DNA from 2 places in the Sediminibacillus dalangtanensis genome. Region 1 is predicted to be linked to the other one. Evidence: riboswitches for the same ligand, from Rfam matches in the RefSeq annotation. Region 1 holds a riboswitch; the other holds the start of a gene.

Region 1 (6,083 bases):
GACTTCTGTTCAAAGAAATCGGACTTGCCCAAATCCACTTCTTCGTATGCTTTAATCCAGCGCAGCGGATTTTTGGTGATTTCCGGATACGGTTTTTCGTAGCCAAGTTGTTTACAACGTGTATTGGCATAAAATTTAATATAATCCTCCACGTCCTGCAACAGAATACCATCGATTTTGTTGCCGATTATGTGGCGAGCCCATTCTGTCTCCAGGTGCACCGCTTGCTTAAAGGTATCTTGTACAAAGGTTTCCAGTTCTTTTGTATGATATTCCGGATGCTCCGTTAACACTTCTTTGAATATTCGTACAAACAAATCGACATGCAGCTGTTCATCACGGTTGATATAATTAATCATCGTAGAGGTGGCGACCATCTTTTGATTCCTTGCCAAATGATAGAAAAAGGCGAACCCTGAATAAAAGAATAGTCCCTCCAGAATTACATCGAAAACAACGGATTTCAACAAGTTATCTACCGTCGGTTCTTCTGCAAATGCTCGATAACCGTCTGTGATGAAATCGTTACGCTTTTCCAAAATGGGTTCCGTCCGCCAAAATTCGAAGACTTCATCCTGCTCTTGCTTGGATACAAGACTGGATAAGACATAGGAATAAGAGTGGTTATGAATGACTTCCTGCTGGGCGAGAATGATCATGAGCGCATTCAGACTCGAATCCGTTAAATAATCAGCAACCTTCCCGGCGTAATCCGTTTGGATGCTATCGAGCAAAGCCAGTAACCCGATGATTTTCAAAAAGGCGTCCCTTTCATCGTCAGATAACCCTGGAAACTGCCGCATATCCTGCGACATGTTGATTTCAAAAGGCGTCCAAAAGTTCGAAAGCATTTTTTTATATTTGGGATATGCCCAGGCGAAGCGGACATCATCCCAATTGAGTATATTAGAGCTTTTTCCGTTGATAATACTTGTAGAATTGTTCGGTGCCGTCTTGTCCATGATATTCCGTTTATTCAATGATACAACCATCGTTAGTCTCCTCTCCTTAGCTGGAACATGATTCACAGTCGATCAGTTCGGATGAGGTCGACCGTAAATAATAGGTAGTTTTAAGCCCTGATTCCCAAGCATCCAGGTGAAGGCTCAGCAATTCTTTGGCCTGGATGGTGTTAGGTACGTAGATGTTGAAGGATACACTTTGGTCGATATGCTTCTGTCTGGCTGCGTTCTGTTTGATACTCCAGTGCTGATCGATAAAATAAGCCGATTTATAATACCAGGTGGTATCCGCGTTCAAATCCGGAGCGGTCACAGGAATTTTGTAATCCTTTTTCTCCTCGGCATAAAACTTTTGGAAAATCGGATCAATACTGGCGGTGCTCCCCGCGATCAAAGATGTCGAGGAATTCGGCGCAACTGCCATTAAATAGCTGTTCCGGATTCCGAATTCCTGCACCTGTTCCTGCAAATCGGACCAAGCATAGTCTGAATCTGTTTCAGTTGTATAGCCCTTCTTTTCAAAGTATTTGCCTGTTTGCCAGTCTGAACCTTCAAATGCGGCACAAGCACCTTTCTCTTTAGCCAGTTCCATGCTGGACCGGATTGTCAGAAAAGCGATTTTTTCGTACAGCTTGTCCGCATAGGCTACTGCTTCCTCGCTTTCCCAACGGATTCCTTTCAACGCCAGAAGATGGTGCCATCCAAACGTACCAAGACCGACTGCCCGGTATTTTTGATTGGTGAGCTGTGCTTGTAATACCGGAATCGTGTTCAAATCGATTACGTTATCGAGCATCCTCACCTGGATAGGAACCAATCGTTCCAGAACGCCTTCTGTCACTGCCCTGCCCAAATGGATGGAGGACAAGTTGCAGACAACAAAGTCACCAGGTTGCTTATTCACGACTATTTTCCCGTCGACGGTCTGCTGTTCTTCTACTACAGTCGGGCTTTGGTTTTGCGTGATTTCCGTGCAAAGATTGCTCGAATAAATCATGCCGAGATGGCTGTTCGGATTATGCCGATTCACTTCATCCCGATAAAACATGAAAGGACCACCGGTTTCGAGCTGGCTTTTCAGAATCCGTTTCATCAGGTCAATTGCAGGGATTTCTTGTTTACTAAGATCTGGGTGTTGAACACATTCCCAATATTTTTCCCGGAAGCTTCCATCGCCCTTTGACTCGTCAAAATAATCTTCAAGCGAATACCCCATTACTGTCCGGACCTCATGAGGATCGAACAAGTACCAGTTCTCTCTAGCTTCTACCTGCTCCATGAAAAGATCCGGAAGACATACTCCTGTGAACAAATCGTGTGTCCGAAGCCGCTCATCCCCATTGTTCAGTTTCGCATCCAGAAAAGAAGATATATCTTTATGCCAAATATCCAGATAGACACAGATTGCTCCTTTGCGCTGGCCAAGCTGATCGACACTGACCGCTGTGTTGTTCAACTGTTTCATCCATGGCAAAACACCGGATGATGCTCCACTGAACCCTTTAATCGCACTGCCGCGGCTGCGGATTTTTCCCAAATAAACGCCGATTCCGCCGCCGTTCTTAGACAGGTTGGCGATATCGGTATTACTGTCGAAAATCCCCTGCAGACTGTCGTCTACTGTATCGATAAAGCAGCTGGATAACTGACCATAGCTTTTTCCTGCGTTGGAAAGCGTCGGTGTAGCCACCGTCATGTACAGGTTACTCAATGCCCAATATGCTTCTTTAATCAACTCTATCCGTTTTTCTGCAGGCTCATTTTTCATCAACGTCATACAAATGATCATGAATCGTTCCTGTGGCAGCTCATAAACCTTGCCTTGGTAATCCTTGGCAATATAACGGTCTGCCAATGTCCGGAGACCGATGTATGTGAACATGTTGTCTTTGTCTGGATCGATCGCCTGTTCCAGTTCCTGTATTTCCTGTTCACTATAAGTATCAAGTAAGAAGCGGTCATAGATGCCGATGTCCGTCAGATGACGGATGACTTGCCCAAACGGACCGTATTTCCTGCCTGGATCGTATCCCCTGTTCTCGGCTGCTTCCTGATACAGCTGCTGTAAGTATAAAGCTGCTGCTGCATAGGTCCAATCCGGTGCATTTTCGTCCAGGTTGGCCAGCGCCTCCAAAATCAACTGGTGGATCCATTCATCATCGGGGAGCCATGGTTTTTGCTCCAATACTTTGTCACCGTGTTCAACTAATGCTTGAATATCCAAATCCGGAAAACGACCGGTCAGAATCTTCGGTATTTCTCTCTTCCAATCACTTCGTTTAACTTCTGTTTCGATCATTATTTACTCCTCCTTTTGTCCAAGTGAACACAGGTTGAAGGGCAGAGCCCAGTCACCTTATAAGTGTTAAGGTACTATCATGTTGAGATTTTCTAATGAGGTTATGTATCTCTTTCTTCCGGTAAAGGCACTTTTATGCATATAAAAAATCCGCCCATGAGACATGGACGGATTGAAAACGACAGACAGTAAACATGGCAAAAACAGCCACTTTTCCCCTATCGTTTTCACTCCCCAGTCCCCGAAGAAATGAAACGCTACAAGAAAAGGCAGGTCTCCTGACTCGTGCTTCTGCCTACTAGAGACCTTCCCAAACCGGCGCCGTAAAGCAAAGCGGTTTAGTGGAACTTCTCGTTCGTCCACACTTACAGTTGCGGGGACAGTTCCGGTTTTTCACCGGATTCCCTTTTAAGACAATGCTGTCACCTATTCTTGCACGGAATCAACATATAGTATTCACTTTCAATAACTAAACAATATATTGTGTTAATTATGACTTTATCACAATCATTTTTTTGTTGCAATCCAAATAATTCCCTGATTGTTCTTTCACTAGGAGTAAACCCTGGCGTTACGCGGAAAATGCCGGATTAAAAAATTTTTTGTCGAAGTATCGTGATTTTATAGAAAGGATTTTTCGTTTTTTTATCGAACTAAGTTTAGACATAAAGAGACAGAAAGGAAGGATGAATGATGGCCTTAGCAAAAGATACAGTCATTGGCTTTATCGGTACAGGTGTGATGGGAAAAAGTATGGCTGCCAACCTGATGGAAGCCGGATTCCCTTTGAATGTATATACGCGAACCAAAACAAAAGCAGAGGAACTCTTGGAAGCTGGAGCTGTCTGGAAGGAAAGCGCAGCTGATCTTGCAGCAGAATCAGATGTGATTATTACTATCGTCGGTTACCCCTCTGATGTAGAAGAAGTATACTTCGGTGACAGCGGTATCCTGGCTCACGCCAAGGCCGGCAGCTTCGTCATCGATATGACCACTTCCAAGCCCAAGCTTGCTGAAAGAATTTATAAAGAAGCGGCGAAAAAAGAAATCGAATCTGTCGATGCACCAGTTTCGGGTGGGGACGTCGGGGCAAAAAACGGAACACTCGCCATCATGGCCGGCGGGTCTGAAGCTGCTTATCAGGAGCTAAAGCCGATTTTCGACGTACTTGGCAGCAATGTTGTCCATCAGGGTCCAGCCGGATCAGGCCAGCACACAAAAATGAGCAACCAAATCACCATTGCTTCCAATATGATCGGGGTTTGTGAAGCGATCACCTATGCAGAGAAGGCTGGCCTGGATCCAGAACGAGTATTAAGCAGCATCTCTACCGGGGCTGCAGGAAGCTGGTCGTTAAGCAACCTTGCTCCCAGGATGATTGCCGGTGATTACGATCCGGGATTTTATGTCAAACACTTTATTAAAGATATGAAGATTGCCTTGGAATCTGCAAAGGAAATGGAGCTTCTCACCCCAGGATTGGAGCTGTCCCTGTCGCTGTATCAAAGGTTGGCTGAGTCTGGAGGCGAAGATCACGGAACACATGCGTTGATCAAATTGTTCAGAGGTTAATGAAAAAGAGCCTGGGACAAAAGCATCGTGACCAAAATGAAAACCGAACGAATTTGATTGGCATTTAGCATTCGCTCGGTTTTTGCTTTTGTGGCCATGCTTTTGTCCGGGCCTCTTTTAATCGTTCTCCTGCTTCTTACGCTTTTCGATTTCCCTGTTCACGATGAAAGCCAGGTCATCATTTCCGTATAACTGCAATACATTCAATACGGTGGTATCCGGAATAGGTTCCGACTCCTCCTTCGGCACGGTCAATTCCAGTGTTTTTTCCAGCTCTTTATTGCTCCCCTGCTCTGGATAAGCTTCATGATAGAGCTCTTCCGGCTTGAGGCCGTTATTGACACACCATTGGGCAAAAACAAGAATCATCATGTTTTCGTCCTGGCGATACTGTTCGATAATTTTTTCTTCCATCTCTTTTTTATCCATATCCGTCACCTCACTCTTTTTGAAACAAAAACAGCCACATAAAGCTCACTGCCTGTTGCAATTCTTCCGGTAAAGCAGCCATCTCTTTTTCCGTTACATCCTTTTTGGAGACAGCTTTTCCACCGATCGTCTCCCAGCCGATCTCCTCTTCAACCAGCCTTTTTAACTCCCAAGGCATCATCGTGTTACAGATCACCTTTTCACCGTATAGCCTTGGAAAACTGTTGTTCCGCGGCCCTGCTGTCGGTCCCAATAGGCCGATACACACGCTTCCTTCCGGCTTCAAAACCCGGTCCAACTCCTTTAGGGCCTTCAGTGGATGCTCTGTCCATTCCAAAACGTTGATTCCCATGATGGCATCAAAACTTTCGTCCGCAAACGAGAGATGAATGATATCTTCCCTTCGGAAAGTGATGAATTCTCCGGCCAAGCGCTTTGCCTTCTCGATCATTTCTTCTGAAAGGTCCATACCTGTCACTTTATAGCCTGCCTGGCTCAGCTTATAAGAACCATAACCATCTCCGCAGCCAACGTCCAACACGGTAGCACCTGGATGCAAATAGTGATTCAGAAACGGGATAATCTCTTTTCTGCTGCCGGTATCCCACATACTTTTGCTGTTTTGATTCCAAAATGATGCCCTTTCATCCCACTGCTTCCCTGCCTCTTGATGCCAGTCAAACGTTTTGTCATCCACTTTGCTTTCCTCCTCCGTGTTTTAACAGTAAAGCTTACTAATCAAATGTAGTCAATTACTATTTTATCGTTTTTCCGCCCAGGACAAAAGGAGTATAGGCTAAAGCCGCCACGTCCTGTGGCAA
Region 2 (6,083 bases), 1.9 Mb from region 1:
ATCGGAGAATGGGAAGGCGTAGAGGCTGCCAATAAACTGATTGACGATTGTCTTGCAAGGTATAAAGAACAAAAATAAAGGTGATATAAAAAGCTGTCCTTTGGCACAATTGGCTGAAGGACAGCTTTTTTGATAGCATTCTAGAAAAGTATTGTGATTTTTTCCCTATATGGTATAAACTGCACAGTACTTGTAATGGGAAGTTCCATTTCCTATTTAAAAAGCTTGTTAAGCAACGCTTCGGTAGCATGTTGATTAACGCTAGCGTAAAAACTTTTTCTCCTTGAAACCCAACAAGACTTTTTAAAAATCAGGAAACGCGTTCTTTTCTTCCTAAAGAATAGTTGGGGTTCCGTCTTTTCACCTTCTCTTGGACTTTTTGTTTTTCTAGCTACATGCAGTACCAAGTGATGCAAGAGAAAAATGTCTCGTACACTCGTTTATTAAGGAATCTGTTTCCGTAGCGCCGTAATCCAACTCAATAAAATGAATGTAAGAAGTTAGCAAGACGAATTCAAACTATGTCGCAGTTTCTATCAACAGGGAAAAAACAATAGAGTAAAGGCTACAAACAGTAACCTGATCATGTGACTGCTTCGAACTAGATGATTAAAGAAGCAGCTGTAACTGTTTATTGCCCATTGATCCCATCTGGAACTTCAAGCGGCTCTTCCAGATTGTCATAAGGTCCTATTCTGTTTTCAGCGATATTGAACTCAATTGTTTTGTATCCGAAGCTTTTGGCGGTCATCATCATTGCTTCCATCATATCCAGCGTCTTCTGGTCATTTGTAACAGGTCCGGATAGATCCACAGAAACCTGCTTTTCTGACTTTTGAACACGGAATGTAACATCTGCAGGTATTGTCGCTTTCAAATTATTGTCGGGTTCTTCTTTTCGCATTTCGTAAAACGCTGCTTCAATGTCATGGTCAATGGCCACGGGTACAGCTGCTAAAAAAGGAGTGGTGTCCTCCTGCTTTTGATAAATCTTATAAACATAGCTACCAGGCTGTTTTAGCGGAAGACTATCTATTACTTCCCCTTTTGTTGCAATTGGGATACCTGGCTTTCCATTAATTTGAAGTTTTACTTGGTTTATTTCCAGAGGCAGAAACAATCTGGATAATACCGTTCCCACATTCTCGGTAAACGCTTCGTCTTCAAAGTTAAATTCGGCAGGAAAATGAACAATTGCAATCCCGTTGCTTTTATCAATTTCAAAGGTAACCCCTTGTAAAAGATTCGGCGGGAGACTGATAGCTTCAGGATCGAGCCGTTCATCTAACTGATTTAAAGTGCTTTGGATACTTTCACTTGTATTTTCTGTTTGATAAGTCAATGGCACAAGATAACCGTTTCCTTCAATCGGTATGGAGACATCTAATGTCGTTGTCCTGTCGGTATTGGTATAGACAGCTTTACTGACTGGTTCTTCTGCTTCATTTACTATCGCTCCCTCATCTGCAGACTCGGATCGTTCAGCAGGGAGACCGGAATCGGATTGTGATCCCTCTTCCATTACTTTGGCCTCTTCGGTGTCCACAGCTTCATTCGAGTAAGTATCGGCAGCGTCTTCCTGTGAAGTAAAGTGATCGATACGCATTGCGCTTTGGCCTATTACTGCGATTAACACAAGTACCGCCAAAGTAGCCAGGGAGGGAATCAACCATGATTTCCAGGACCTTTTGTTTTTTCTGTCTGTTTCTTCCTGTAAACCTTCCACAACCTTTTGATACAATTCATTTTCCGGCCGCTTATCCTGTATAACAGGCAACTTTCTCAAGTTTTCCTCTACACGTTGATTATTCCATCCTTTTTTCACTGTATATCCCCCTCCTCTCCGTATTCCTGCTGTAGTAGCTGTCGCAATGCCTTGATGGCTCTATGTTGCGTTGTCTTCACTTTGCTAATACTCCAACCGAGCGTTTCTGCTGTTTCCTTTAAAGAAAATGATTGAATATACCGTAAAATGATAACACTTTTTTGATCCAGACTACATTTATCGAGACAGTGATAAATCTGTCTCATTTCTTCATTTTGCTCAGCTATTTCTTCCGGAAGAATGGATTGGTCTTCCAATTGTTCTCCTCGTTCTCCCCAATCAAAAAAATCAAGGATCCGCTTTCGTTTATTCGACTGTTTTCGGAAATAATCGATTGCTACGTGCCTGGCTATGGAAAAAAGCCACGTTTTTTCGCTGCTTTCTCCTTTGAATGTGTGAATGGACTTCAATACTTTTATATAAACTTCCTGGACGAGGTCTTCTGCTTGCTCCTTATCCTTTGTCATATATATTAAAAATTGGTATAAATCCTGATGATATTTTTTGTACAAATCCTGAAAAACGGCTCTCATGCCAGATCCCCCGTTCACTATATTGTCGGAGTGCGAAGCAAAAAGGTTACAATGAAGGAACATTTTTGTCAATCGCTTCTATTATAACTTTATTTATTGCTTTCTTTTAGGGGTAAACCAAAAAAATACCAGCTATTTACTAGCTGGTATTTTTCCATATTCTGAATTACGGAGATATTTTGTGAAAATCCTGGAGAATACCGGGAACAAAATCGCCATAAAAATTCCGTTGCCTACTGCATGATAAGTATCAAACGGCAAACCCAAAAGGTAATAGGAAAGAAAATTCCCCGCCACTGAGAAGGTTGCCAATGACACAATCAGTCCGTAAAGATAGCCGCACATAACGGCAAAAACAATCATCACCGGCAGCGGAATATCCCTCCAGTATTTCCCGATCAATCCGCTCATCAACCCGATTAATGCCCAGCCAACTATTTGCCAGATAGTCCAAAGCCCCATACCGAGGAATAAATTGGAAAGATAAGTAGTCAATCCAGCAAGCAATACTCCGGATAGAGGACCTAAAAAGAAACCACAAATAATGATCAAGGCAGTCACCGGCTGTACATTGGGAAGAAACTGAAAGGTATATCTGCCCACGACAGCCAAAGCTGCGAGAACTGCAATTAGAGTGAGTTTATAGGTATTCACTCATATCATTCCATGGCATGCAAATCGAACGTGACTTCATCTTCCGGGCTTAGTTCATACTCGTTTGCACCAACCTCGGCCATTTCTCCATTGACGGTGTACATCCAGTATTTCCCTTCCTCTTCGTTTTGACTGACACCTTCGATGGAAGTAATAAAGCCATCCGCTTCTTCTACTTCGAAGTTTTCTTTCATCACATCAAGTAAAATAGCCCCTTCTTCGATTTCAACTTCTTTTTCAGTGATGACATTTTCCCCTTCATCCTCTGAAATGGTGACCATCACCGCTTCTTGACTTTCTGATTCACCGGATTGCTCCGTTGTTTCCGCCGTCTCATTGTTCGACGAATCCTGCTCCGCACAGCCGGTCACGATACCAGCGGCAAATAACAAACTTAATAACGCGAATAAAAACTTCTTCATTTCTTCCAACCTCCCAATTATAATTTTCAGGGACAGGAAAAGTGCTATTTATGTACAAAAATAAAAGCTTATCCTCTGAGAAGATAAGCTAAAGAGACAAACCAGCTGTAATGGATGACAAACCACACACCGGCAGTCTCAAACACTCAATCCCCGAAGGTTTGAAACAGGCAACAACGGCAGGTCTACTGGCTCGTACATCTTTCTACTTAGGAACCTTCCCATGACTAAAAGCTCACAGTGGTTTTTCCTTTTCGTCCGTACTTACAGTTGCGAGGACAGCTCTGGTTTTTCACCAGATTCCCTTTTCAGCCTGCCAGACGGCAAAACCGACTGAAAGGCACCGCAGTATTCTATTTGATTTCCAGAAATCATTTTATCATAGTTCCCTATAATTAGGAAGTTGTAATGTTACATAAGGAACAAGATTATTCCTCAAGTTTAACGATTATTCGATTTTTTTCGGAATCCGGAAGGTGAAGGTTGTCCCTTCTTCTACTTTGCTTTGGACAGTCAGCGAACCCTGGTGCGCTTCCATGATGTTTTTTGCAATTGCCAGTCCTAAACCAGTTCCCGTCTTACTGTTTTCTCTTTTTCTTGATTTGTCTGCTTTATAAAATCGTTCAAAAACAAAAGGCAAATCGTCGGCAGGAATACCTGCTCCTTCATCCATGATTGAGCAAACCACTTCTTTTTCTTCCTCGGCGAGAATAATTCTGACCTTTCCGCCTGCAAATGAATGCTTAATCGCATTATCAATCAGGTTCGTAAAAACTTGTTCGATTTTGTCCGGATCGAATGTGAGTTGTGTTACCTGAAGATTATTTTCCAGAGACAGAGAAACAGCTTTATCATGTGCCATGCCACTGAATTTTTTGACAATCCGATCTAAAAACGGCTCCATATCCACCGATTCCAATTCCAATTGTATATGGCCTGACTCCATTCTGGCCAAGTCGAGCAGTTCGTTTACAAGCCGGCCAATGCGAAGCGATTCCTCATGGATGATCCCCGCAAGCTCATTTTTTTCTTCCTTACTTTCCGCAATATTGTCAACTATTGCTTCACTATAACCTTGTAGAAGAGAAATCGGCGTTCGCAGTTCATGGGAAACGTTGGCAATAAAGTCTTTCCGTAGTTTATCAAGACGTCTTTCATCTGTCACATCCCGAAATACTGCTACTGCTCCCCTGACATAGGACTGATCGTATAAAGGCGTCATGATCATCGCCCAGTTTCTTCCTTGTATCGAGATTTCCCGCATGACTTCCTTCTCTGTGGCAACGACTTCATCCAACGTTTCCATTAATTCTGTTGGCAAGTTTACTTCCTCTTCAGCAGAATCATTTTCATAATGCCAGTCTTTAAGAAACTTTTCGGAAGGTGGATTGGAAACCATAATGTTCCCTTTTCGGTTAAGGGTCAAGACTCCATCCGCCATGGAACTTAAGATGCTCGATACTTGTTCTTTTTCCTGCCTCAAAGCGTTGATATGGAACTTGAGCTGCCTTCCCATACGGTTGAATGCCATGGCCAGCTCTCCAATTTCATCGTGAGTCAGAATGGGTACTTTCGTATTGAATTCCCCTTTCGCCAACTCAAATGCTCCTTCTCGCATTTTTATCAAAGGAGATGTGATCCGCGAGGACAAAAAGAAAGCAAAAATGGTTGTAAGAATCAGAGCAACACCTGCAGCGAGCCAAATGATCCGTGTTGTGTGCCTGGATGTTTCTTTTAACACATTCAGTGATTGATAGACATAGACAGCGCCATTTTGATTTGGAAGCTTCGTACCAACAATAATTACCTTATTTTCGGTCCCTGGCAAGATCACTTGTTTTTTGACTTCTTCATCGTTATCGATTACGGATGATAAATCCTTTTCTGACATCAGCCAGTTATAGGATATATTCGGAAGGCTGTCATCCTTCTTGTCGGAAATCCAAAAATCCCCTTCACCAAATACGAGGGCTATCTTGCTCGAAGGATCTTTTACGCGTCTCGTTGTTTCATAAATCAAGCCCCTGTCATCGTAATGGTCTACCATGACAGAGACTTTCGTAGCTGTTTGCATCAAGTTTTGCTCTGCTTGATCTGTGTTATAGTTCTGGAAAAACTCCAGTAATAAAATAGTCAGAATCAACAAAACAAAGGAGACAAGCAGCAGGATAGTAAACCATAGCTTGAAAACCACACTACGCCAGAACATCAGTCGCCATCAACCTCGAACTTGTACCCGACTCCCCATACGGTTACGATCATTTTTGCAGCATCCACAGAAATTTTGTTAAGTTTTTCCCTTAATCGTTTCACATGAGTATCGACAGTACGTAAATCACCAAAAAATTCATACTTCCAAACTTCTTTCAACAGCTGCTCTCTGTCGAATACTTTGTCAGGAGACCTTGCCAGAAAATATAGCAACTCATATTCTTTTGGAGTCAGACTTACTTCTTTGCCATCTGCTTTGACCCGGTGTGCATCATTGTCAATGAACAAATGAGGGAATTCAATCAAATCTCTGGTCGTATGCTCCTCGGCTGAAAATGCCTTGGAGGTAGAACGCCGCAATAAAGCTTTGACTCGCAAAACGACTTCGCGCGGACTGAATGGTTTTACAATATAATCATCTGTTCCCACTTCAAAACC

The links. Region 1 has a riboswitch for cobalamin ahead of ERJ70_RS01330 (ribonucleoside-diphosphate reductase subunit alpha). Riboswitches for the same ligand answer to the same signal wherever they lie in the genome.
Region 2: it holds a riboswitch for cobalamin, as region 1 does, so the genes downstream of both, ERJ70_RS10580 (DUF4430 domain-containing protein) here and ERJ70_RS01330 (ribonucleoside-diphosphate reductase subunit alpha) in region 1, are expected to answer to the same signal.

Annotation. Positions count from the first base shown of each region.
Region 1 covers NZ_CP046956.1:241,107-247,189, reverse strand. The annotation lists gene ERJ70_RS01335 (ribonucleotide-diphosphate reductase subunit beta) at 1-992, opposite strand, end outside; gene ERJ70_RS01330 (ribonucleoside-diphosphate reductase subunit alpha) at 1,009-3,261, opposite strand; cobalamin riboswitch at 3,513-3,706, opposite strand; gene ERJ70_RS01325 (NAD(P)-dependent oxidoreductase) at 3,952-4,833, shown strand; gene yxiS (protein YxiS) at 4,951-5,262, opposite strand; gene ERJ70_RS01315 (class I SAM-dependent methyltransferase) at 5,273-5,959, opposite strand.
Region 2 covers NZ_CP046956.1:2,101,460-2,107,542, forward strand. The annotation lists gene ERJ70_RS10560 (inorganic diphosphatase) at 1-78, shown strand, start outside; gene ERJ70_RS10565 (RsiX family anti-sigma factor) at 632-1,825, opposite strand; gene sigX (RNA polymerase sigma factor SigX) at 1,822-2,358, opposite strand; gene ERJ70_RS10575 (ECF transporter S component) at 2,491-3,012, opposite strand; gene ERJ70_RS10580 (DUF4430 domain-containing protein) at 3,018-3,434, opposite strand; cobalamin riboswitch at 3,596-3,797, opposite strand; gene ERJ70_RS10585 (ATP-binding protein) at 3,883-5,643, opposite strand; gene ERJ70_RS10590 (response regulator transcription factor) at 5,643-6,083, opposite strand, start outside.